3 regions of the Micromonospora sp. CA-111912 genome follow, and region 1 is predicted to be linked to each of the others. Evidence: riboswitches for the same ligand, from Rfam matches in the RefSeq annotation. Region 1 holds a riboswitch; each other region holds the start of a gene.
What was found. Region 1 has a riboswitch for cyclic di-AMP ahead of ACQPZO_RS03075 (coiled-coil domain-containing protein). Riboswitches for the same ligand answer to the same signal wherever they lie in the genome.

Region 1 (3,244 bases):
CCGCCGGGCACACCGTCGGCCCCGAGGTGCTGGGCAGCGTGGAGTACGCGGTGACCGTGCTGGGCACCCCGCTGGTGGTGGTGCTCGGCCACGACTCCTGCGGCGCCGTGCAGGCGGCCCGGGCGGCGGCCAGCACCGGAACCGCACCCGTCGGCCACCTGCGGGCCGTGGTGGACGCCGTGGTGCCCAGTCTTCGCCGGGCCGCCGAGCGCGGGGTCGAGGACATCAACGGGATCGTCGACATCCACATCGCGCAGACCGTCGAGGCGATGCTCGCCGACTCGTTCGTGCTGGCCGCCGAGGTCACCGCCGGGCGGTGCGCGGTGGTCGGGATGTCGTACCGGCTCAGCGCGGGCGAGGTGCGGACGGTGGCCGCGGTGCCCGCCGGCTTCGCCGCGGCCCCGGCCGTCCCCTCCGCCACGGCTCCGGCAGCCCAGGACGCGCCCACCCCGCCCCCGGGAGTCACGCCGGCCGCTCCGGCGGCCCCGGCCGCCGCCTGAGACGCTCGTGGGGCCACGACACGGCGAGGGCCGCCCTGCGGGTGTGCGGGACGGCCCTCGATCGCGTGGCGGCGTCGTCAGAGCAGCGACATGTGTACGTGGTCGGTGTGGTCGGAGGGCCCGCTGTAGGAACTCCAACCGCTCGCCGGGAACCAGATCTGCCGGTTCCAGATGACGTAGTAGATGCCGAGCCGGTCGGCGTTGCGGATGAGGAACGCGGCGAGGTTGTTGCCGTACATCCGGGTGTCGTTGTTGTGCCAGGGGGCGAACCCGCTCTTCTGCAGCGACCAGTCGCAGGCCCGACCCTTGGGGTGCTCCCACGGCCCGCCCGGTCGGTAGCAGCCGACGAACCGGTGGAAATTGGCCTTTTTGGTCTCCTTGTACGCGTGTAGCGTGCGCGGCGTGATGCAGCCGGAGGTGGTCGGGTCGTTCTCGCTGCACGACTCGGGGCGCCAGTCACCGTCGGAGGTCCGGCCCGGCGCGATCTTCGCGACCGGGGATGTGGCGTTGACCAGGCCACCGGTGAAGCCCTTGCCGCCGACCAGCGCGAGGGCCTTTTTGGCGTCGCGCTGCTTTCCCCCCATGATCGCGGTCTGTTTGATCTGCTCGCGGATCTCGACCTCGACCGCGAGCTTGGCCTGCTCCGCGTGCTCCTTGGCGTCGTTGACCTCGCCCAGCTTCCGAGCGTTGATCATGTTGAGCTGGTCGAGGGCGGTGGCGCGCTCGACGAACGAGTCCGGGGTGCCGCTCTCCAGCAGCATCGCCATCGCGCCGATCCGCCCGGTCCGGTACGACTGGGCGGCCATCTCGCTGATCTGCGGGGCGAGCGCGTTGAGCTCCTGTTCGGCCCGCTTCACCTCTTCGTCGAGCTTGCGCTGGCGGTCCTTGGACTTGTTGAGCTTCGCCTGGGCCTGGGTGTAGTCCCGGTTGGCGGCCTCGATGACGTCGGTGATCAGCTTGGGCTCGTCGTCCTCCTCGTGCCCCGAGGGTTTGGGGGTGGAGGGCGCGGCGAACGCCGGGGCGGCCGGGCCGGCGAGGATCGCCAGCGCGGCGAACACGGCCGCCACGGGTACCAACCAGCGGCGCAGGGGTGCCGTCACAGTTTTCCCTTCCATCGACCGCCGACCGGGTTAGCTGACGGGTTCGGGGCGGAAGTGGCCCCTACCGCTGTCGCGGATTCACCCCAGGCACCTGGGTCCCCGGCTCGCCTCGCGGCGATTGGGCGGCGGCACCGCAGGCGCCGCTGCGCGCCTTCGGCGGTGACCGGCAGCGAGGTTACCCGACAGTCCTCGTGGGGATCTACGTCCGGATGCCGACTAAAAGCGTTATTTTGTAATTGCTTTCGGTAGTCAGTGACGCGATTCTCACGCGTGACACCACTCTCAGTCACGCTGCGGAGTGTCACCATGTGCTGTCCGTGCTCCCTTCTCGGCCGGCCCACCGGGCCGGGGAATCGATGGGGCGGGCCGGACCGCCGGGAAACCGGTCGTCGGGCCGCCCACCGCTGAGCGCCTCCAGCGCGAGGTCCCGCTCCGCCGGGTGCCGGGCTGCGCCGGAGGTACGCGAGGCCGGCACGTCCCCGTCGCCGCCCGGCCGGCCGGGCCCGGCCGCTGCGGCCCGACCCGCTGCGGTGACCATCGCGGCCAGCCCGGTCGTCAGCGGTACGGCGGCGATGAGGCCCAGTGTGGCGACGGCGCTGCGGACGATCTCCTGCGCCATGAACTCGGTGGTCAGGATCTCGGTCACCGGGCGGGAGTCGGCGGTGAGCAGGAGCAGCAGCGGCAACGACGCGCCCGCGTACGCCAGCACGATGGTGTTCACCGTGGACGCGATGTGGGCCCGGCCGACCCGGGTGGCCGCCCGGTAGAGCTGCAACCGGGACAGCCCCGGGTTGGCGTTCGCCAGCTCGGTCACCGTGGCCGCCTGGGTGACCGTGACGTCGTCGAGCACCCCGAGCGAGCCGATGATGATGCCGGCCAGCAGCAGGCCGTGCAGGTCCACGTCGCCCCGGAACATCGACAGGGTGGTGGCGTCCTCGCTGCCGTGGCCGGTGAGGTGGGTGGCGGCGGCGGCCAGGGTGCCGAGGACGCCGGTGAGCACGAGGCTGCCCAGGGTGCCGAGGACGGCGACGGAGGTCTGCGCGCTCACCCCGTGGGTGAGGTACAACACCACGAACATGATCAACGCCGAGCCGACGATGGCGATCAGCAGCGGTGACCCGCCGGCGCCGATCCCGGGCAGCACGAACGTCAGCAGGATGGCGAAGCTGGCGGCCAGGCCGGCCAGGGCAGCCAGCCCTCGCCAACGGCCGAAGGCGACGATCGCCAGCGCGAACACCACCGCCAGCCACACCAGCGGGGTGCCGCGCTGGTGCCCGGCGATGTTGTAGGCGCTCGTCCACGGGTCGGCCGGGTCGGTCAGCTCGACCAGGACGATCCGGTCGTCGACGGCGACGGTGGGTGCGCCGGGACCGGTCGGGACCGGCGTCTCGACCTGCTGTCCCGCGTCCGGCCCCTGCTCCACCCGGACGGTGACCGTGCCGCACGGGCCGTCCTGCGCGCCCGAGTTGTCCTCCGGCGTCTCCGGCTGCGGCGGACACGCCTCGGTGACCACCCGGGTCACCGTGCCGTGGTACCGGGGCACCGCCGCGCTGCCGTCGCTCTGTGGGCCCCCGTCGCGGGGCCAGAGGACGACTGCCGCGATCACGGTGATCACGAAGAGCGGCACCACGGTCGCGACGAGGA
Region 2 (3,244 bases), 2.3 Mb from region 1:
GCCACCCCCGAGGTGCTGCCGGGCGCCTGACGGCCGCCCGCCCAGCCCGCCCCGGGTGCCCCGGTCTTCGTCGGCCGCCGGGTCGGTTCACCCTGGGTCGGTCACTATCGGGCGGCGGTTCACTCGGTCACTCTGGGGCGGCGGTTCACTCGGTCACTCTGGGGCGGTTCACCGTGGCCGGGGCGGTGGTCCTTCCCTCCGGGCGCCGGGTGCGGGACGATCGGGACGTGCTTCGGCGAGACACCTTCCAGTATTCGGTTCAGGCCCGCTGCTCGCGGGCCGAGGCGGTGGCGCTGCTCGGCGACCCGGCCCGGCAGGGCGAGCTGCATCCACTGATCACGCGGGTGCGCCGGCTGCCGGCCCGGCCGGGCGCCCGGGCCAGTTACGCCATCACCGACCGGCTCGCCGCCGGTCTGCTGCGCTTCCCGGTGACGTACCAGGCGGATGTGCTGGTCGTCACCGACGACGAGATCGTCACGGTGGCCCGGCAGCGGCCGGCCACCACCGTGCGCAACCGCACCCGGCTGCGTGACGAGCCGGGCGGGGTGGTCCGGATCGACGTGGAGATCACCCTTGCCGCCCCGGCGCCACTGTTCCGGTACGCCTTCCGGCAGGCCCGGTCGGCGCATCTCGGGCTGGCCCGGAGGCTGGGAGAGGTGCTGGACCGCGCCGGGGACGGCCCGGCCCAGCCGGCCTGAGCGGCGCGGCCGGGCTGCTCAGGCCGGGCCCCACGGCTTGTGCGGGTGGCCCCCGGATGGCGGGGGCCACCCGCCGCGCGGTCAGTACACCGACAGGTGCACGTGGTTGGTGTGGTCGCTGGACGGGTCCCCGTTGCCCCCGCTGTACGACTTCCAGCCGCTGCTGGGCAGCCAGATCTGCCTGAACCAGATCACGTACAGCACGGCGAGGTTGTCGGCGTTGCGGATGTAGTACGCCGCCAGGTTGTTGCCGTAGGTGCGGTCCCCGCCGGAGGCCACCCCGCCGAAGCCGCCCTTCTGGGCGGCGAAGTCGCACGCCCGTCCCTTGGGATGCTCGCCGGAGCCGCTGGGCCGGTGGCAGGAGACGTACCGGGTGAAGCCGGCAGACTTGGCCTGCTGGAGCGCGTGCAGCGTCCGTGGGGTGATGCAGCCGTCGGCCGGGGTCGGGTCGTTCACGCTGCACGACTCCGACGGCCAGGACCCGTCGGAGTTGCGCTTCGCCGGGGTGGCGTTCGCGCTGGAGGTGCCCCGGTTGGTCCCGCCGCCGCCGCTGGCGCTGGCGCTGGCCTTCTCGTTGGCCACGGTCAGGGCCTGCTCGGCCTGGCCCTTGCGCTTGGCCATCACGGTGACCTGCTTGCGCTGCTCGCGGATCTCCCCGTCGAGGGCCAGCCGGGTCTTGGCGGCCTGGTCCCGGGTCTCCAGCAGGTCGCGCAGCGCCCGGTCCTCGTTGGTGGCGACCGCGTCCAGCGCGGCGATCCGGTCCAGGAAGCCTGCGGGGCTGGTGCTGTTGAGCAGCGCGGACACCGGGCTGAGCCGGCCCGACTTGTACGCCACGCCGGCGATCTCGTCGACCTTGGCGCCGCGTACGGTCAGCTCCGCCTCGACCGTCTTGAGCTGGCTGCCGAGCTGCTGCTGCCGCTTGACCGAGTTGGCCAGGGCTCTCTTGGCGTCCAGGTAACCCTTGCTGGCCGCTTCCAGTTGGGCGCGCAGGGCGGGGGTGCCGCCCTCCTCGTCCTGGCCGGGTGTGGGGGCGCGCAGGCCGGTGGGTGGGGCCGCGCCGGCCGGGGCCACCGGCCCGAACCCGAGGCCGACGGCGAGCGTCAGCACCAGCATCGCCGCCATCCGGGCGGCGGTCCTTCGTACAGGTGCCACTACTGGCATACGTATGTCCTTCCGTCAGTCGCCGACCGGGTTAGCTGACGGGTTCGGGACGGAAGATCCCTACCGCTCAGGCGGATGCACCCCACGAACATGGTTCCCCGGCTCGCCAGGAGGCGATTAGGCGGCGGCCACCGCAGGCGCCGGAGGGCGCCGCCCGGCGGAGGCCGGATGAGAGCCTACCGGTGCGGTTGAGACCCCCGCTGCCTCCGTGGCGGACGGTGCGTGGGCCAATACTCTTAAAACCGGCATGAAGGCACAATACACCACCTAATTGATGGGTGTGGGTATCACCAGCCGGTCGGCCCGCAGGGGCCCGCCGACGCCCCGGGCTCCACCTGCAACGTGGCGTGCTCGATGTGGAAGTCCTCGTGCAGGGCGGTGCGGGCCGCGGTCAGCACCGCGCCCACCTCGGCGTCCGGTGCCATGGTCAGGTGGGCCGAGGCGACCTCCATGCCGGAGGTCAGCGTCCAGACGTGCAGGTCGTGCACCTCGACCACGCCGGGCACCGCCGCCAGCCGGTCGTGCACCGCGGTCACCTGGAGATGTTCCGGCGCGGCCTGCACCAGGATGCGCACCGCGGCCCGCCCGAGCCGCCAGGTGCGGGGCAGGATGAACACGCCGATCGCGACGGCCACCAGTGGGTCCGCCCACCACCAGTCGGTGACGGTGATCAGCGCCGCGGCGCCGATCACCCCGACCGACCCGAGCAGGTCGCCCAGCACCTCCAGGTACGCCCCACGCATGTTGATGCTCTCCTTCGCCCCGCTGCGCAGCAGGGCGAACGCGGCAACGTTGGCGAGCAGGCCCAGCGTCGCCACCACGAGCATCGGGCCGGCGGTCACCTCGGGCGGGTCGCCGAACCGGCGGACCGCCTCGACGAGGACGTAGACCGCGACGCCGCTGAGCAGGACGGCGTTGCCGAGCGCGGCGAGCACCTCCAGCCGGTAGAGCCCGAAGGTGCGCTGGGGGTCGGCGGTGGCCCGCCGGGTGGCGGTGATCGCGGCCAGCGCCATGCCGATGCCGAGCACGTCGGTGAACATGTGCCCGGCATCGGAGAGCAGCGCCAGCGAGCCGGTGCCGAACGCGGCCACCGCCTCGACGATCATCAGGGCGGTGAGTAGCCCGAAGGCCGCCCAGAGTCGCCCTGAGTGGCGGTCTGCGGCGTTCGCCACCGCGCCGTGATGGTCATGACCTGCGCCCACGCCAACACCCTCCGTCCCCGATCCGGACCCGACTCAATGTATGCTCACATCGCTATGTATGCAAGTAAAAGTCGGGCGTCCGACCGGGGACGGGGGCGCCGGCCGGTCAGCCGGTCGGATCGATCGTGGTCAGCCGCTGGGTGGCCCGGGACAGCGCCACGTACAGCGTCCGCACGCCGGAGC
Region 3 (3,244 bases), 540 kb from region 1:
AGCTCCGGCGCGCGCAGCAGGTCGAAGTAGTGCGACCAGTCCCAGTACGGGCCCGGGTCCCAGTGCATGCCCCGCACGTTCGCCGCGACGGTGCCGGGGACGTTGTCGTGGCCGATGATGTGCTGCCGGTCCAGCGGGACGCCGTGCCGCAGCGCGAGGTACCGGACCAGCTTCGACGAGGTGCGGTACATCGCCTCGGTGTACCAGGTGCCCTGGGCGGCGAAGCCCTCGTGCTCCAGCCCGATCGACTTGGAGTTGACGTACCAGTTGCCGGCGTGCCAGGCGACGTCCTTGGTCTTCACGTGCTGGGCGATGTGCCCGTCGGCCGAGCGCAGCGTGTAGTGCCAGCTCACGTAGGTCGGGTCCTGGACCATGTTGACCGTGCCCGCGTAGCTGCCCTCGGTGTCGTGGATGAGGATGTACTCGACCTTTTGCCGCTTGGGCCGGTCGGACAGGTCGTGGTTGCCGTAGTCGCCGGGGTCGGCACCGAGTGACTGGTAGGGGGCGGGGATCCACTCGCAGGAGATGGTCGACGGGCACTCCAGGCCGTCGGGGCGCTCCGGCAGGCGCAGGCCGAGCCGGTCCAGCCAGGACTTCTGCGGGGTCACCGCCCGGGCGCCGAGGGTCACCCGCTGCCCGTCGTCGGTCACCCGGCTCTCGCCGCCGGCGATGGTGCCGAAGACCTCGTCGGCGAAGGCAGCCGCCGCGTCGGCGCTGTCCGCGCCGGCGTACCGGGCCACCGCGCCGTACCAGGCCGCCGGGTCGGTGCCGGCCCCGACTGGGGCGCCGATCTGCCGCTGGTACGACGCGAGCAGCGCCGCCCCGCCCCGGATGTTCGTCGGCGCGTCGGCGCGCAGGGCCGCCTCGTCGGCCCCGGTGAGGGTGGCGGCGGTGTCCAGGGTCTGCAACGACGCCGCGGTCGGGGCCTCGTCGGCCGAGGGCTGGGCGGCGGCGGGGGCCGGGCGGGAGTCGTCCCCGCGTGGGTCCTCGTCGCCGGAGTCGTGGTGGGTGCCGGTGGGCAGGCCGGTCACGTAATCGGCGTCGGTGAGGTGCATCGGCCCGTACCCACCGCTGGTACTGGGGGTGCCGGCGTTGGTGTCCCAGCGGGACTGGAGGTAGGAGACGCCGAGCAGGACGCTTTCCGGCACGCCGTACTCGGCGGCGGCGTCAGCGTACTGCTGCTGGCGGTCGGGGGTCTGGCCGGCCGCAGCCGGGGAGGCGGTGGTACCGAGGGGCACAAGGGCCGTGGTGGCGGCCACGGCGGCGGCGAGCAGGATCCGTCTGCTCGACGACACGACAGAACGGGGCATCGAACCTCCTGGTTGGGCATCGGATGAGGTCACCCTTCCGCCGCCGCCCTCCCGCGTCAATAGCTTTCCACCAGGTGTCGCGATGTGAAGGAAACTTCCGCACGGTGGCTTGATATGGCGTGTCATGGCCCAGCGGGTTGCGGATCGATAACGGGCGTCTCTACTCTGGTCAATCGTCGGCCGGTAGCTGTATCGCCCAGCCGGGCGGTGACGGTCCGACACCGCCGAGTCGCCTCCGGGCGAGCCGGGGACCCAGGTACGCCGGGGTGAATCCGCAGCGCCGCTGCGGTAGGGCGCTCTCCCTTCCCGCCCGAACCCGTCAGCTAACCCGGTAGGCGGTCAAGGAAGAAGGAGAACGGAGCCAGGTGGCACACCCTGCCCTGCGGCGCCCGTCACGCCGGTCGGCGCACGCCGACCGGATACCGGCTACGCCGCGCCCACGCTGGTCACGCTTCACCACCGCTCTCGCCGCACTGGCCGGCGCCGCCATCGTCCTGACCGGCGCTCCGACCGCAGCCCACGCCGATCCCTCGATCGCCGAGATCGAGCGGCAGATCGACCAGGACTGGAACAAGCTCGAACCGCTCATCGAGCGACACAACGCCACCCGTCAGGACCTCGCCCTCAAGCGTCGGCAGGCCGACGCCGTCGCCAAGCAGATCGGGCCGCTGCAACGCCGGGTCGACGAGGCGATGGACAAGGTCAGCGGCCTCGCCGTCGAGGCGTACAAGAGTGAGAACCTCTCGGGGGTGAACGCGCTGCTCGGCAGCCGCTCGCCCGGTCAGATGATGGGACAGTTGGAACTGCTCGACCAGTTCGCCGAGCGCCAGCAGCGCGACATCCGGGCGGTCATCGACCTCCGCGACGAGTTGGACGCGAAGAAGAAGCCGCTGGACGAGATGGTCACCCAGCTCGCCCGCACCGAGGCGCAGCTCGCCGCCAAGCGGAAGCAGATCAACGCCGAGATCGACCGGCTCCAGAAGCTGCGGCTCAAGGTGTACGGCACCGGCGGTGGCGGCGCGCTGCGTCCCGCTCCCTGCCCGGCTGCCTACCCCGGTGGCGGCGCGGGGGTCGCGGTGAAGTTCGCCTGTGCCCAGATCGGCAAGCCCTACGTCTGGGGCGCCGAGGGCCCCAACTCGTACGACTGCTCGGGCCTGATGCTCGCGGCCTGGGCCAAGGCCGGCGTGTCGCTGCCGCACAACGCGGCCCAGCAGCGGTCGGTGACCGCCCGGGTGAGCCGCGCCGACCTGCGCCCCGGTGACCTCGTCTTCTACTACGCCGACCTGCACCACGTCGGCATGTACGTCGGCGGAGGCTGGGTGGTGCACGCCTCCCAGGCCGGCCAGCCCGTCAAGATGAAGCGCGTCGACGACGGCCAGATCCACAGCTACGGCCGCCCCGACTGAGCGGCGAGGGGCCCGTTCCGCGGGACGGGCCCCTCGACCACGCCCGCGCCGTCAGCGGGTGGGCCAGGTGCGCCAGTTCTGCCAGGAGCGGCTCGGCGTCGGGCCGCGCTGGCCCTGGTACCGCGAGCCGTACACCTTCGACCCGTACGGGTGCTCGGCCGGCGAGGAGAGCCGGAAGATGCAGAGCTGGCCGATCTTCATGCCCGGCCAGAGCGTGATCGGCAGGTTCGCCACGTTGGACAGCTCCAGCGTGACGTGACCGGAGAAGCCCGGGTCGATGAACCCGGCGGTCGAGTGGGTGAGCAGCCCGAGCCGGCCCAGCGAGCTCTTGCCCTCCAGCCGGCCCGCGAGCTGGTCGCCGAGCGAGATCACCTCCAGCGTGGAGGCGAGCACGAACTCGCCCGGGTGCAGCACGTACGGCTCGCCGTCGGGCACCTCGACCGCCGAGGTCAGGTCGTCCTGCTGCACCGACGGGTCGATGTGCGTGTAGAGGTGGTTGTTGAAGACCCGGAAGAGCTTGTCGAGGCG

Region 2: linked by a shared signal. The riboswitch ahead of ACQPZO_RS23120 (coiled-coil domain-containing protein) and the one ahead of ACQPZO_RS03075 (coiled-coil domain-containing protein) in region 1 are both predicted to bind cyclic di-AMP.
Region 3: linked by a shared signal. The riboswitch ahead of ACQPZO_RS00505 (NlpC/P60 family protein) and the one ahead of ACQPZO_RS03075 (coiled-coil domain-containing protein) in region 1 are both predicted to bind cyclic di-AMP.

What each region holds. Positions count from the first base shown of each region.
Region 1 covers NZ_CP192007.1:652,051-655,294, forward strand. The annotation lists gene ACQPZO_RS03070 (carbonic anhydrase) at 1-500, shown strand, start outside; gene ACQPZO_RS03075 (coiled-coil domain-containing protein) at 578-1,600, opposite strand; cyclic di-AMP (ydaO/yuaA leader) riboswitch at 1,604-1,735, opposite strand; gene ACQPZO_RS03080 (YibE/F family protein) at 1,902-3,244, opposite strand, start outside.
Region 2 covers NZ_CP192007.1:5,575,416-5,578,659, reverse strand. The annotation lists gene ACQPZO_RS23130 (STAS domain-containing protein) at 1-30, shown strand, start outside; gene ACQPZO_RS23125 (SRPBCC family protein) at 228-698, shown strand; gene ACQPZO_RS23120 (coiled-coil domain-containing protein) at 780-1,859, opposite strand; cyclic di-AMP (ydaO/yuaA leader) riboswitch at 1,864-1,993, opposite strand; gene ACQPZO_RS23115 (cation diffusion facilitator family transporter) at 2,147-3,061, opposite strand; gene ACQPZO_RS23110 (HelD family protein) at 3,168-3,244, opposite strand, start outside.
Region 3 covers NZ_CP192007.1:115,315-118,558, forward strand. The annotation lists gene ACQPZO_RS00500 (N-acetylmuramoyl-L-alanine amidase) at 1-1,310, opposite strand, end outside; cyclic di-AMP (ydaO/yuaA leader) riboswitch at 1,523-1,663, shown strand; gene ACQPZO_RS00505 (NlpC/P60 family protein) at 1,676-2,716, shown strand; gene dcd (dCTP deaminase) at 2,768-3,244, opposite strand, start outside.